Linked DNA regions of Candidatus Finniella inopinata. The main gene of each other region encodes a partner of the protein of the gene in region 2 in a complex. Links are inferred from orthologs where the notes say so. Each region holds a gene or a part of one and is shown on either strand. Other genes may lie near its edges.

Region 1 (5,709 bases), on a different replicon or contig from region 2:
GTGGTTGACAGGCTTGTCCAACAGGCTATTCTTCAGGTATTAGAGCCCATGTTTGATCCAACATTTTCAGGGTCAAGCTACGGATTTAGACCTGGCCGAAGTGCGCATCAAGCGCTGTTAAAGGCGCGAGAGTACGTACAGGCAGGATATGACATCGTGGTTGATATTGACGTTGAAAAATTTTTCGACCGGGTTAACCACGATAAGCTCATGTTTAGGCTTTCAAAGCGGGTAGGTGACAAAAGACTGTTAAAGATCATCCGACGCTTCTTAGAGGCGGAGATGCTGAGACAGGGGATTTGCATTGAACGGATAGAAGGGCTGGCCCAAGGGGGACCTCTCTCACCATTAATGTCAAATCTTGTGCTAGATGAGCTGGACAAGGAGTTAGAGCACCGAGGACACAAATTTTGCCGATACGCAGATGACTGTAATATTTACGTCAAGAGTTTGCGAGCGGGGGAACGTGTGTTGCAATCGGTGAAAGATTTTCTTGCAAAACGTCTGAAGCTGAAGGTTAACGAAACCAAGAGTGCTTGTGCTTCTGTTGAAGAGCGCCAGTTTCTTGGGTATCGACTTCTGAAGGAAGGGAAGGTTATAGTTGCCGAGCACAGTTTGAGTCGTATTCAAGACAAGGTGCGGTGGATTACCCGTCGAAATAGGGGGGTTAGCTTAGAAACAGTAGTATCTGACCTAAATCAAGCCCTAAGAGGATGGGGAAACTATTTTCGACTAACAGAATGGCCTTCACAGAGGAAAAGCTTGGATGGGTGGATACATCACAAAGTACGGTGTTATCGACTTAAACAGCGAAAGAGACCCTTGTCCATCGCTAAATTCCTCATGAGCTTGGGTGTGCCTGCTTGCAGTGCATGGCCTGTAGCAAAATCGGGGAAAGGATGGTGGCGGTTATCTCTGAGTATCCCGGTTCATCATGCTATGGATAACAATTGGTTCAAAGAAATAGGGCTTATAAATCTAAGATCCATGAAAGCTGTGGTAAAAGCTTAACTGAAACCGCCGTATGCGACATCGCACGTACGGTGGTGTGAGAGGACGGGGTCGTGAGGCCCCTCCTACTCGATCTCCAACCACAACCAGGCTATCATGAGGGACGTTAAAAATTGGTTAAGGTGTTACAGCAATCTCAAAAGTTGTATGCATAAACTATCCTACCAACCCCATCCGGGGATAACGACGCCTTGAAATGTTTTTATGATAAAGCTTTTCGTTTCATCGCTTTGATAAATAGCGACAAGTTTTTGAATGCGGCTGTCTTTTTCTTGTCCAATTCGAACAGTAAGAACATTGGTGTAAGGCGTATCGGGGGACTCTATTGCTAAGGAGCTTTTCGGGTCTAATCTAGCCGAGACAACCCAATCGGTATTAATAACTGCAGCAGTTACGTCAGGCAATGTCATCGCCAGGGTAGGCGCGTCAAGTTCCTTAATCTTAAGCTGCTTGGGGTTCGCCATAATATCCAGAACCGTTGGGTTTTTAACTGAATTCAAGCGGATTAATCCAATCTGTTCTAAAAACTGCAGCGCACGCCCAGCATTGGTGGGGTCGTTTGGGATTCCAATAACAGAACCCTCTGGCAGATCTTTAGCAGATTTCACAGATTGAGAATAAAGTCCCATAGGCATAAGAACCGTCTTAGCGATACTGTGAATTTTATACCCACGGGCTTTGACTTGTTCATCAAGAAAGGGCTGATGTTGGTAACAGTTAACATCAATCTCACCTTGGTTCAAAGCTTCATTCGGCAACATAAAGTCATTAAATTCAATAATTTCGATGTCTAGGCCTTGCTTTTTCGCTTCACTTTTCACGTGTTCCATAATACGTGCATGGGGCCCCGCCGTAACGCCCACTTTTAATGGTTGCTCAGGGGAAAGAGAGGTCCGGGCAGGCTTTCTTAAAACCCCAAAAATCCCCACTCCAATAACTAACAATCCAAGAAATATAAACCAAAACTTCTTTGTCATTTTGGTTTCCCTGCTGATTGACAAGAAGCATTCTTTAAGGTTGTTTCAAGACGCTTTTTTTGCTCATTACTTAATTGTTCTTTTTGAAGAATAGCCAACTGTTCACAACAACCCTTCATGTCTTCTTTCTTCATCTTAGCTTCAGCCAAGCCTAGCCTTGCATCGATCATCAAAGGGGTTTCTAATTTACCTGTCAACGCCTGAGAGAAAGCCTCCTCAGCGTCGCCAAAATTTTTCATCTTCAGGTTAATATCGCCAATGTGCAACCAAGCTTTATAGGCATAAATATCTTCAGGGTACTCCCTTGTAATACATAAGAACGCTTCTTTTGCTTTACCAAATTCGCCTTTGTTTAACAAACCAGATGCCTGATTATATTGGGCTGTTGCAGGCGAGTTAATTAGGGTGGGTGCATTCTCAGAAGCCTTTTTGGTGGCATCAGCTTCAGCCTGAGTTCGAGCCCCCTCTAAGGTCGAAGAGATGGCAGCAGGTGTTGCATTCCTTAAAGCCGACTCCAGAATTTTGACGCGTTCATTCAATTCATGTAATTTTTCAAGCAATACATTATGACGTTCGATATCTTCTGGCAATTGGGGCCCGCCATCAGCATTTATTTCCGTTGAGGTCGGTAAAGGGGCCGATTGCTCGGTCGCATACAAGACCGACGAACTGGCAAAAAAAGCCACAAAAGCAAGGAAACAATGCATATTTTTTATCCTTTAAGTTAAGTTCGATAAGAATTTTTGGGCGCGTTTTGATAGTAAATCACCACCATCTTTAGCGAAAAATTGGCTGGCTGGCAAATCATCCAGTATGACCCCGTGATCCAAGAATAAAATATGATCCGCCACTGCCTGGGCCAACCGCATTTCGTGGGTAACCAGGACGATAACGCGTTTTGGATTCCTCACCGACAAAATAATGTCACCCACATCTTTCACCATTTCGGGATCAAGCGCACTTGTTGGTTCATCAAACAACATAATGGCCGGATCTTTCATCAGGGCCCGGGCAATAGCAACACGCTGTTTCTGCCCTCCTGAAAGGTTAACCGGATAGGCCTTATCCTTTGTTTGCAAACCAAACTGTTGCAACAAGGCATACGCTTGTTGCTCGACCCCAGCGCGATCAAATCCCTGGCTTAAAGGGGCCAGCGTCAAATTTTCTAAGACAGTTATGTGGGGAAACAAATGAAAAGCTTGAAAAACAAAACCAATTTCTCCTGCAGCCAAATGAGATAAATCCCGCCCAGCGAAGTCAACGCTGCCAGAATCGGGTTTATCCAGTTGAGCCAAACACCGCAACAACGTGGTCTTGCCACTGCCAGAGGGGCCAATAACCGCCGTGATTTTGCCTAGTTTCGAGGAAAAACTTAAGTTATTTAAAACCGTAAGCTCGCCCGAGGTTTTGATAAGATTGCAACACTTAAGCATGGGCCCAACGCTTTTCTAGTCTGTTGGCCATAAAACTGATGATCATCACCATGACAAAATAACAACTTGCTGCGATCATAAGGGGTTCAAAATATGAGAATTTTTCACCCGCAACATTTTGTGCTCGTTTTAATAAATCAGCTTCACCGATGGTGGCAACAAGAGCCGACTCTTTTAGCAAGTTAACCATTTCATTCACAAGGGCCGGCAGAATATTGCGAACAGCTTGGGGGAGAATGACTTTGATCCAGGTCTGCAAAGTTGAAATGCCTAAAACTTTTGCCGCATCCCATTGGCCGGGATCAATACCTTGAATGCCTGCGCGAATAATTTCAGAACTGTAGGCGGCTGAGTTTAAGGAAAAGGCCAAAATACCAGCTTGAAACGCCGAAATGGAGCATCCAATCACCTGAGGCATTGCATGAAATATAATCCCCAACTGTACCAACAAAGGGGTTCCCCGAAAAACAGCTGTATAGGCGGCTGATAATTTTTCAAGAACCAATATATTAGAAAGTTTCCCAATCGCCAAAATAACACCTAAAGGCAACCCACATAATAGCGAAACAACCGCAAACTTCAAGGTAACGGTTATGCCACCGGCTATATAAGGAAAAGAGGTGTAAATAGTCTCAAAATGCAACATAGAATTTATCAAACATTCTCAGTAACGCTATTCTGACAAGGATTTATCTTGCCATTTTTTCAATATTCCGTTATCCGTCCACTTTTTCAATATTTTATTAACGGGCTCTACTAAAGGCGACCCTTTAGGGAAAGCGATGACAAATACGACTTCTGTTTCTTTAAGAGGAATAATTTTTAAATCTAAGACCGTTTTGACGATTCTATCCGCCTCGCTAATTCCCATAACAAGGACATCGATGCGTCCTGCCTTAAAGGCTTGAAGTAAATCTGGCACCTTCGCCAAAGACATCACTTTCAGATCCTTTGTTTTTAAAGCCCAGTCTTTTTTAACTGTTGCTTCATAGATCGTTCCTGATTGAACACCAATCGTTTTCCCAGTCAAATCAGCCACTGAATTTATGGCCGAATCTTTGGCCGCAATCATAACGGCGTAAGAACGGTAATAAGGAATACTAAAGTCAGATTTTTCCAATCGTTCTGGTGTGGCCGTTATATTGGAAATAGCAAGGTCAATGTTTTTTGTTTGCAAAGCACCAATTAAACTTTCAAAAGGCAAATCCTTAAAAACACATTCCTTATCAAGTTCTTTTGCAATTTCGCGAATCAAGTCCACTTCTAACCCAACAATTTGACCATCTTGATAAAATTCAAACGGAGGATAGTCTGCTGATGTTCCCACCACAAGCTGACTAGCAGGTTTTTCTTCTCCACAAGCAGTCAAAAGAAAACCGCATAAAAACAGACACAAAATACGCTTCATGGTAAAGGGAACCTCAATAAAATTAAGAATTCTAAATCGTCTGGAGGCCGGGACCGGAGTCGAACCGACGTACAAGGATTTGCAATCCTCTGCATGACCACTCTGCCACCCGGCCAGATTTTCTAGGGGCGTCCCTAGAAGCTCGATTTTTAGAACTTCATTTTGACGGTATAAAGATATAAACTGTTGGTCAAGTCTCTTGTTGGTTTTAAAGGTAAATTTTGCCCGTTTTCTCGGCACCCGAACAAAAAAATCGCTTTGAATCTTCAAACACTGCACCGGAAAAAATGATTTGGGGTCAACTGCGTCCCCATATTATTTTGCCCAAACCCTTAAAGCATGCTTTTGCAAAAGTACCGAGGCCCCTCTTTGTGCCACCGTCTCACCAGGAATGCTGTTATCACGATGATCATATCCCTTTAACAGAGAAAGGACCCCATCAACGTTTCTTGCTGTCCCCCCTTTTGCTTAGTAAATTGCTTGTCCACGCGGACCTGGAAATGATTGCCCATAAGAAGGTGTTAATTTTATCTGGAGGGACAGGTTACAGCGCTGCCTTGTTTGGTCAAATGGAAGCTGATTGTCTTATGGTTGAAACGAACAATGACTTGGCAGATCAGGCCAGAGAAAACCTGCAATCCTACACAAGGGTTATCGTAGAATCTTCTCCCTCGCATTTGATCAATGAGCTTTTGGACGAGCAGCTTTTCGATATAATTTTTATTGATGGGGGAGCGGTTCAAACTATCCCGCAATTCTTGATCGTTCGGCTTAGACCCAGTGGATTTTTATTGGCTTTGCAGTCAAAACACCCATCAACTACAAACGAATTGTGTTTGTGTTATGGAATGCTGGTCCCTCATACAGGGCCAGCATCGAT
Region 2 (8,234 bases):
ACCCCATTCAAATGATTTTCCCTGTTTTTTCTCGTCGTTTTAATACCTTAAATGTTATTCCTGTGCAGACGGGAATCCAGACAACAATACGACTGGACCCCGGCATTCACGGGGGTGACAAAAGGGGCGCGTGGGTGAAAATACGGGGTTTCAAGGGACGATAGGAATCCCGCAAAAATATTCAAATGGAATATATTTTCAAAATTTGTGACTGAACCAAAAAAATCATATACACAAAGTGTGTATTGGTGTTAGAAGCTTAGGTAAATAGGCCCACGGAGTTAATTTACTATGATTCGTGTTTTTAAAGGCCTAAGCAGGCAACAAAAGGAGTCGATCGGGCTTTTGCAGATTGGCACTTTCCTTGAATACTTTGACCTTATGCTATATGTCCATATGGCTGTCCTTCTCAATGAACTCTTCTTCCCTGAAGCTGACCCGCATACGACCGCAGTTGTTTCAGCCTTTGCTTTTTGTTCAACGTTTATCCTAAGACCATTTGGAGCCATATTGTTTGGCTTGATTGGAGATAACATCGGTCGTAAATCAACAGTGATTATGACAACCATGATGATGGCGCTTTCTTGTATTGTGATGGCCAACTTGCCAACGTATGCGGAAATTGGGATTTCGGCAGCCTGGATTATAACAATTTGTAGAATTGCCCAAGGTCTGTCATCGATGGGCGAAGTCATGGGGGCGCAAATCTATATAACCGAAATTACGAAGCCGCCAACTCAATATTTTGCTGTTACCTTGATCGTTTTTTCTCTTGCCTTGGGCGGAATGACGGCTGTTGGTATTGCTTCGCTTGTGACTCACTTTGATTTTAATTGGCGGGTTGCTTTTTGGATTGGTGCGTGTGTTGCTGTTGTCGGAACTCTCGCTCGCACCAGATTACGAGAAACCCCTGAATTTTTAGAAATGAAAAGAAGGAAAAAACAGAACGAGGAAAATGATTATAAGCACGAAAATCGAAAAAAAACGGCGCCTGAAAAAATATCAAAAAAAAATCTTATAGCCTACTTTTTTATAGAATGCACGTGCCCCATGGTTTTTTATCTGGCTTATATTTATTTCAATCCTTTACTGAAAACTCTTGGGCTCTCTTCAGCTAATATTATTTTTCATAATTTTCTTGTTACCATTTCTGAACTTTTGTTTACGGTATTCCTTCTTTATTTTGTTACAAAATTTCATCCTTTAAAAATATTAAGATTTAAAGCTATTTGCGCTGTTTTTTTTATTCTGGCGTTGCCAGCCTGTATTATGTATTCAACCTCTGCGTGGCATATCTTTATTATTCAGGCGCTTATATTCCTATGTCCGATAGGCGGAACACCCGGGGATGCTATTTTTTTTAAGAGTTTCCCAACGTCTAGAAGATTTATGAGTACAACATTTGCTTATGCGTCTTCGCGCGCCATAATGCATATCATTTCTGCGTTTGGTCTTGTTTATCTAACAGAATGGTTTGGATATTACGGAATTTGGTTTATTGGCTTACCAATAATAGGGGCTTTTTTCTGGGCTTTGAATCACTTTGAAAAACTAGAAGGTCTGCGACCCAATAAATCCTCCAACCCTGACCTAGGCGGGGGATACATCGAAGCAGCCTAAGGAGAGCTTCTATTTGTACCGATAATGCCGGGCACAACGGTTGCCGATCAACTGGACGATTTGGACCAAAGCCAAAAGAACGAATACGATGATGACCATAAATGCAATATCGTATCGTTGATACCCATACCGTATGGCCAAATCACCAAGGCCGCCCCCGCCCACGGTGCCTGCCATAGCTGAAAAGCCAATCAGCGTAATGGTGATACTGCTGATCTGATCAATCAGGGATGGCAGGGCCTCGGGGAAGATGATTTTCGCGACAATTTGGTGACGAGAAGCGCCGAGAGATAGTCCCATCTCGATCAAGCCCTTAGGAATAATCTTAAAAGTATCTTCCGTTGCACGGGCGATAAGCAAAATTGCTGCCAACGATAAGGGCACAATTGCCGCCAGCGTCCCAATGGAACTGCCTACTAATAACCGGGTAAAGGGGATCAATAAAACAATCAAAATGATATAAGGGACGGACCTGACAGAGTTCACCCCAAAACTTAACGCCCTGTATAAGCGTGGTTTTGGCTGAAGCCCTTGGTCACCAATGCGGTATAACAGGGTCCCTAAATAATATCCCCCTACCACACCCACTGTCAAAGAGGTGGCCACCATCAAAAGCGTTTCAAATAAGCTGTAAGCAAGAAGAGTTACCATTGCAAATACCCCAAAAATTCCACAGAAACGCCATTTTCCGTTAAATACTTTGTTATGGACGTTACTGTTTTTGAATCATGTTTTATTGAAACCATCAAATGGCCAAACGTGTAATCGCCACTGTGGTGCAAGTTGCCACCAATAATGTTCACCGGCACGTGCCATTCATGAACCAAGGTTGAGATTAACGGCTTGGTCGAGGTGCGATCATGGAACATCAGCTTTAAAACCACGTCATCGTTATCATGGGGTGATGGGTGCAGTTTCTCTTGGATAAAACTTGGCAGCTGATCTTTTAAAAAATCATGCAGCAGCGACTGGGTCACGGGATGCTGGGCCTTGGTTAAAATGTCAAGGGTTGCCCCTTGTTCAACCACCTGGCCGCCGTCCAGAACATACACAAAATCAGCACAATGCTTAATGACATTCATGTCGTGGGTTACCAAAACGACTGTGACTCCCAATTTCTGGCGCAGACTTAAAAGTAGATTCAAAATATCCATGGTCGTTTCAGGGTCCAGGGCTGACGTGAATTCGTCACACAGCAGCACCTCTGTCTCGATGGCCAAAGCCCGGGCGATTCCCACCCGTTGACATTGCCCACCGCTTAATTCATGGGGGTAAGATGATAATTTATGGGACAGCCCCACCAAATCGGCCACCGCCTTAACGCGTTCCGTCGTTTTCATTTCGGCAAGAGTCAAAGGCAGCGCAATATTGTCAAAAACAGTTTTTGATTGCAGCAGGTTATACGTTTGAAAAACAACGCCAATTTTCTGCCGACGCTTGCGCAGATCAGCCTGGTTCAATTGGCATAGATCGTCATCACCAAAGATAATGCGACCCGTATCAGGTTTCTCAAGGCCATTCAGGCACCTTAAAAGCGTACTTTTTCCCGCACCACTTCGGCCAATAATTCCAACGATGCTGCCCTTATAAAGGGTCATGTTGATATCATTTAAGATACGTTCCGCCCCTTTGGACTTTGGAAAGCTTTTGCATAAGGATTCAATAATTAATAACGGTTCCGACGGCACCATAAAGTCAATGCAGTTAAGGGGGTTTAGTATTCCTAACATACACCCATTTGAAATTATTTTGCGGTTTTTCTGTCTGATATTTCTCCCATTTCTGTTGTTTGAAAGGTTTATGTGTGACTATAATTAGTCTTGTGCGGGGGAATTATGTACTACATAGCGTTAAAAATGTTATTCGGCGATCGGGGCAAATATATAGCCATGGTGGTTGGTGTTTCTTTCGCCGCCCTTATCATGACCCAACAACCAGCCATCTTGGTTGGGTTATTATCGCGAACATACAGCTTTATCCAAGATGTTTCTTTACCCGATATTTGGGTGATGGACCCGGGGGTTCAATATGTTGAAGAACACAAACCCGTTCGGGACGTGGAACTCAATAAAATTCGTGGAGTAAGCGGCGTTGCTTGGGCAACACCTTTATATAAAAGTTTGATGTCTGCAAAAATGCCAGATGGACTATCGAAAACTATTGATATGACAGGACTGGATGATAGCACATTAGTGGGTGCCCCTTTTCGCATTTTAAAAGGGAAACTTTCTGATTTTAAACGGGCTGATGCAATTTTTGTTGATTTCGAGGCGGCCCAAAACCGCTTGCGGATTAATGTTTCACCAGGTGTGACTCGCCCTTTGGAAGTTGGTGATACCCTTGAAATTAATGACAAGCGAGCAGTCGTGGTTGGATTCATAAAGGCAACACGTAACTTTGTGCTGCAACCTCAGGTTTACACAACATATAGTCAGGCTTTATCTTACAGTGCACCTGGCAGACGGCAATTGACGTATGTTTTGGTAAAAGCCAAAGAGGGGCAAAACCTTCGGCATATTTGCCAAAAGATTGAGGCTAAGACGGGCCTTAAAGCCTATTCAGCAGATGATTTTAAAGACGTAAACTTGGGTTATTGGATGAAAAACACAGGCATTCCCATTAACTTTGGTATCTCAGTATTGTTAGGATTTATTGTGGGGGCAGCCATCGCTGGGCAAACTTTTTTTAGTTTTGTTCAAGAAAATGTAAAGCACTACGCTGCTCTAAAGGCTATGGGCCTTCGTAGCCTTTTATTAGCCAAAATGGTCATATTACAAGCTTTAGTCGTGGGTTTTATAGGCTATGGGATCGGGGTTGGGCTGGCGACGTTGTTTGGGTTAAAGTTTCATGATTCTGTATTGGCATTCCGTATGCCACCAATCTTATTATTATACTCTGGTGGGGGAGTCATGGTGATTATTGCAATTGCGGCCATGGCGGGTATTCGTCGGGTTATAAACGTTGATCCAGCTGTCGTATTTCGGGGATGATATAACGAAATGACATCAGCGATCACTTGTTCAAACATTACAAAATCATTTAAAACAAAAGAGGTTGAAACCCTTGCCTTAAGGGGGATTGAACTGGATGTTATTAAGGGCGAATTCCTTATGTTGGTTGGCCCATCAGGCTGTGGAAAAACCACATTGATTTCTATAATGGCAGGGATTTTGCACCAAGACGCGGGAAATTGTACAGTGCAAGGCCAATGTTACAACCAAATGACCCATAATGAGCTGTTGGATTTTAGGGCCAAAAATGTTGGCTTCATCTTTCAATCATTTAACTTAATTCCTACTTTAAGTGTTGTAGAAAACGTTGCCATCCCTTTGATTATTAATCGCATTGAACGTCACGACGCAATTAAACAGGCCGCCCAGATGGTTGAAAAAGTTGGATTGGGCGATCGGTTGGACAGTGCGCCAAACCAGCTGTCTGGAGGACAACAACAAAGAATCGCCATTGCCCGTGCGTTGGTTCATAACCCATCAATTCTTATTTGTGATGAACCGACAAGCTCGCTTGATCACTCCACAGGCGTTAAAATTTTAGAACTGATGCGTTCCATTAATAAAGACATGAAAACTACGTGTGTGGTTGTCACCCACGATGCACGTATTTACCAATATGCAGATCGCATAGCCCATATGGATGATGGGATGATAACGGACATAACCCACAATGGAGCTTGAAGAATGAACGTTAAAGAACTGATAATGTTTTTTAGAACCAACCTAATTGCAGTTTTTGGCCTACTTGGGTTGATTGGGGCCATTGTATATACCTTTACCCTGGGCCGCCCCGCTGTGATGCCTCCCAATCAATTAACGATTCCACCTTCATCCCCCTTCACGCACAATATTGCCGCAAAAGGGCTAATAGAAGCCAACACCCAAAACATTAATATAGGATCATTTGTTCCAGGAGTAGTCGACCAAGTCATGGTGAAGGAAGGGGATCGGGTTAAGAAAGGTGACTTTTTGTTTTGTTTGGATCAGCGAACGGAAACAACACAGTTGGCTTTAGATCAAAAAGATTTAGAAAGCGCCAAATACAGCGTGGATGTTGCTAAGGCTGATTTTGCGGAAGCTAATGATCAGTATGGCCGCGCCAAAAACCTAAGGACCGGTGTGGTAAGCCTGGAAGAACTTAAGAAAAGGGAATTTTCTGTTCAAAGAACGCAGGCTCAATTGAATTTGGAGGATGCTAAGCTTCAAAGCGCCCAAGAGAAAGTTTCGCTGTCACGCATTAGCCTTGAAAAACTGACAGTAAAATCCCCAATTGATGGGTTGGTCCTAAAAGTTCGGATACGGCCTGGCGAGTATATTAATCAGACAACCCAAACCTTATCACCCTTAACAATTGGCAACCCATATCCCTTGCATGTGCGGGTGCAGATTGATGAAAATGATACCTGGCGTTTAGATCCTAAAGCTAAAGTGATTGCTGTTTTAAGAAGCAACCAAGCGACGACTTTTCCCCTAACATTTATAAGACTTGAGCCGTATGCCCAGCCGAAACAAAACCTCAGTGGTGATAGCCGTGAGCTGATCGACACCCGGATCGTAGAAATCATTTATAAAATTGAAGGCGATTTTCCCAGTTTGCTGATTGGTCAACAAGTTGATGTTTTTATTGAAGCTCAGCAAGAGTAGTCAATTGTGGGGACTTTAAGTTGATTTTAATCATCACCCATTTTCAACGCCGCAATGAAGGCACTTTGAGGAATTTCTACATTCCCAAACTGCCTCATTCGCTTTTTACCGGCTTTTTGCTTATCCAATAATTTACGTTTACGGCTGATGTCGCCCCCGTAACATTTGGCCAAAACATCCTTGCGCAGGGCCGATATGGTTTCGCGCGCCACGACTTTGCCACCGATGGCGGCTTGAATGGCAATCTTGAACAATTGTTGGGGGATTAGTTCTTTCAAGCGCATACATAATGAACGGCCTCGTGTTTCAGCTTGGCTTCGGTGAACCATAATCGCCAGGGCATCAACGGGTTCCGCATTCACCAAAATATTGACCTTTGACAAATCGCCCTCTCGATAGCTGTCCAACTGATAATCAAACGATGCGTAGCCGCGGCTGATTGATTTTAGGCGGTCATAAAAATCAAACACGACTTCGTTTAAGGGAAGCCTGTAAACGACCATGGCGCGGCTGCCAGCGTACGTTAAATCAATTTGTTCACCCCGCCGATCGGTACAAAGCGTCAAAATCGACCCCAAATACTCATCAGGAACCAAAATGGTGGCCCGAATCCAGGGCTCCTCGATGAAGTCTATTTTCACCACATCGGGCATGTCGCTTGGATTATGCAACTCCACAACATTGCCGTTGTTTAAATGAACTTTATAGACAACGCTGGGTGCTGTTGTGATTAAGTCCAGGTTAAATTCGCGTTCCAGGCGTTCTTGGACAATTTCCAAATGCAGCAACCCAAGGAATCCACATCGAAAGCCATACCCTAAGGCCGCAGAACTTTCGGGCTCAAAATGGAAACTGGCATCATTCAAATGGAGTTTCGCAAGACTTTCCCGCAAATGTTCAAACTCCGCCGCATCGCTTGGGAACAACCCACAAAAAACCACAGGCACAGATGGTTTGAATCCAGGAAATGGCTTAGCTGTTTGGCGTTTTTCCTCGGTAATCGTGTCACCAACTTTACAATCGGCCACATGTTTAATGCTGGCCGTGATAAAGCCAATTTCACCGGGTGATAGCTGGTCGACAATTTCCTTCTTGGGGGTGAAATATCCCACCCGATCCACTTCATACGTCGCGACGGTGTTGACCATGCGGATCTTCATGCCCGCCTTTAATGTCCCCTCGACCACGCGTACCAAAATCATCACGCCCAGATAGGCATCGTACCAGCTGTCCACCAACATCGCCTTTAAAGGGGCGCTGGCGGCTTGATCGCCAAATTCACTGGTGGGTGGGGGTAAACGGGTCACGATCGCCTCTAATACGTCGCCAATTCCAATACCTGTTTTGGCAGAGATAGGAACGGCATTTTGGGCATCAATCCCGATCACTTCCTCGATTTGCGCCTTAACACGGTCAGGTTCTGCGGCCGGGAGATCAATTTTATTCAGGATGGGCACAATTTCATGGTTAGCTTCAATAGCCTGGTATACGTTGGCCAGCGTTTGCGCCTCCACCCCTTGGCTGGCGTCCACCACCAACAACGATCCTTCGCACGCGGCCAAGGACCTGCTGACTTCGTAGGCAAAATCCACGTGGCCTGGTGTGTCCATCAGGTTCAGAATGTACGTCTCGCCGTCTTTGGCCTTGTATCGAAGTCGAACCGTTTGCGCCTTGATAGTGATGCCCCGTTCGCGTTCAATATCCATCGAATCCAGCATCTGCTGCTTCATATCGCGTGATTCAATAGCCCCACAGGCTTCGATTAAGCGATCCGCTAATGTGGATTTGCCATGGTCAATGTGGGCGATGATGGAAAAGTTACGGATGTTCTTCATAAAGATGTTCTGAGGCCTGTTGTTGAAAATTCAGACTAATTTATACAACGAAAAGTTTTCGGGTGATAGTTATTCCCGTCGCTTTTGCCCTGCTAACAAAAAAACAAAGGGATGCAACTAAAAA

What was found.
Region 1: the proteins of EQU50_RS04500 (region 2) and EQU50_RS07460 are in contact, whole or in part, in a crystal structure (PDB 6CVL), measured with the Escherichia coli proteins. The link is inferred for Candidatus Finniella inopinata from one-to-one orthologs.

What each region holds. Positions count from the first base shown.
Region 1 is NZ_SCFB01000015.1:39,733-45,441, forward strand. What follows is about bases 81-3,011. They hold EQU50_RS07460 (MetQ/NlpA family ABC transporter substrate-binding protein), read right to left. Parts: upstream 1,989-3,011; coding sequence 1,173-1,988; downstream 81-1,172. Other genes in these bases: ltrA (group II intron reverse transcriptase/maturase), read left to right, coding at 81-1,011; EQU50_RS07465 (tetratricopeptide repeat protein), read right to left, coding at 1,985-2,695; EQU50_RS07470 (amino acid ABC transporter ATP-binding protein), read right to left, coding at 2,708-3,011. Also shown: more of ltrA, read left to right, coding at 1-80; more of EQU50_RS07470, read right to left, coding at 3,012-3,421; EQU50_RS07475 (amino acid ABC transporter permease), read right to left, coding at 3,414-4,067; EQU50_RS07480 (substrate-binding periplasmic protein), read right to left, coding at 4,095-4,904; EQU50_RS07490 (protein-L-isoaspartate O-methyltransferase family protein), read left to right, coding at 5,051-5,709. UniProt on the Escherichia coli protein: This protein is a component of a D-methionine permease, a binding protein-dependent, ATP-driven transport system.
Region 2 is NZ_SCFB01000005.1:192,026-200,259, forward strand. What follows is about bases 451-3,440. They hold EQU50_RS04500 (methionine ABC transporter permease), read right to left. Parts: upstream 2,272-3,440; coding sequence 1,630-2,271; downstream 451-1,629. Other genes in these bases: EQU50_RS04495 (MFS transporter), read left to right, coding at 451-1,620; EQU50_RS04505 (methionine ABC transporter ATP-binding protein), read right to left, coding at 2,265-3,350. Outside these bases: more of EQU50_RS04495, read left to right, coding at 292-450; EQU50_RS04510 (FtsX-like permease family protein), read left to right, coding at 3,456-4,610; EQU50_RS04515 (ABC transporter ATP-binding protein), read left to right, coding at 4,620-5,312; EQU50_RS04520 (efflux RND transporter periplasmic adaptor subunit), read left to right, coding at 5,316-6,275; lepA (translation elongation factor 4), read right to left, coding at 6,302-8,110. UniProt on the Escherichia coli protein: Part of the binding-protein-dependent transport system for D-methionine and the toxic methionine analog alpha-methyl-methionine.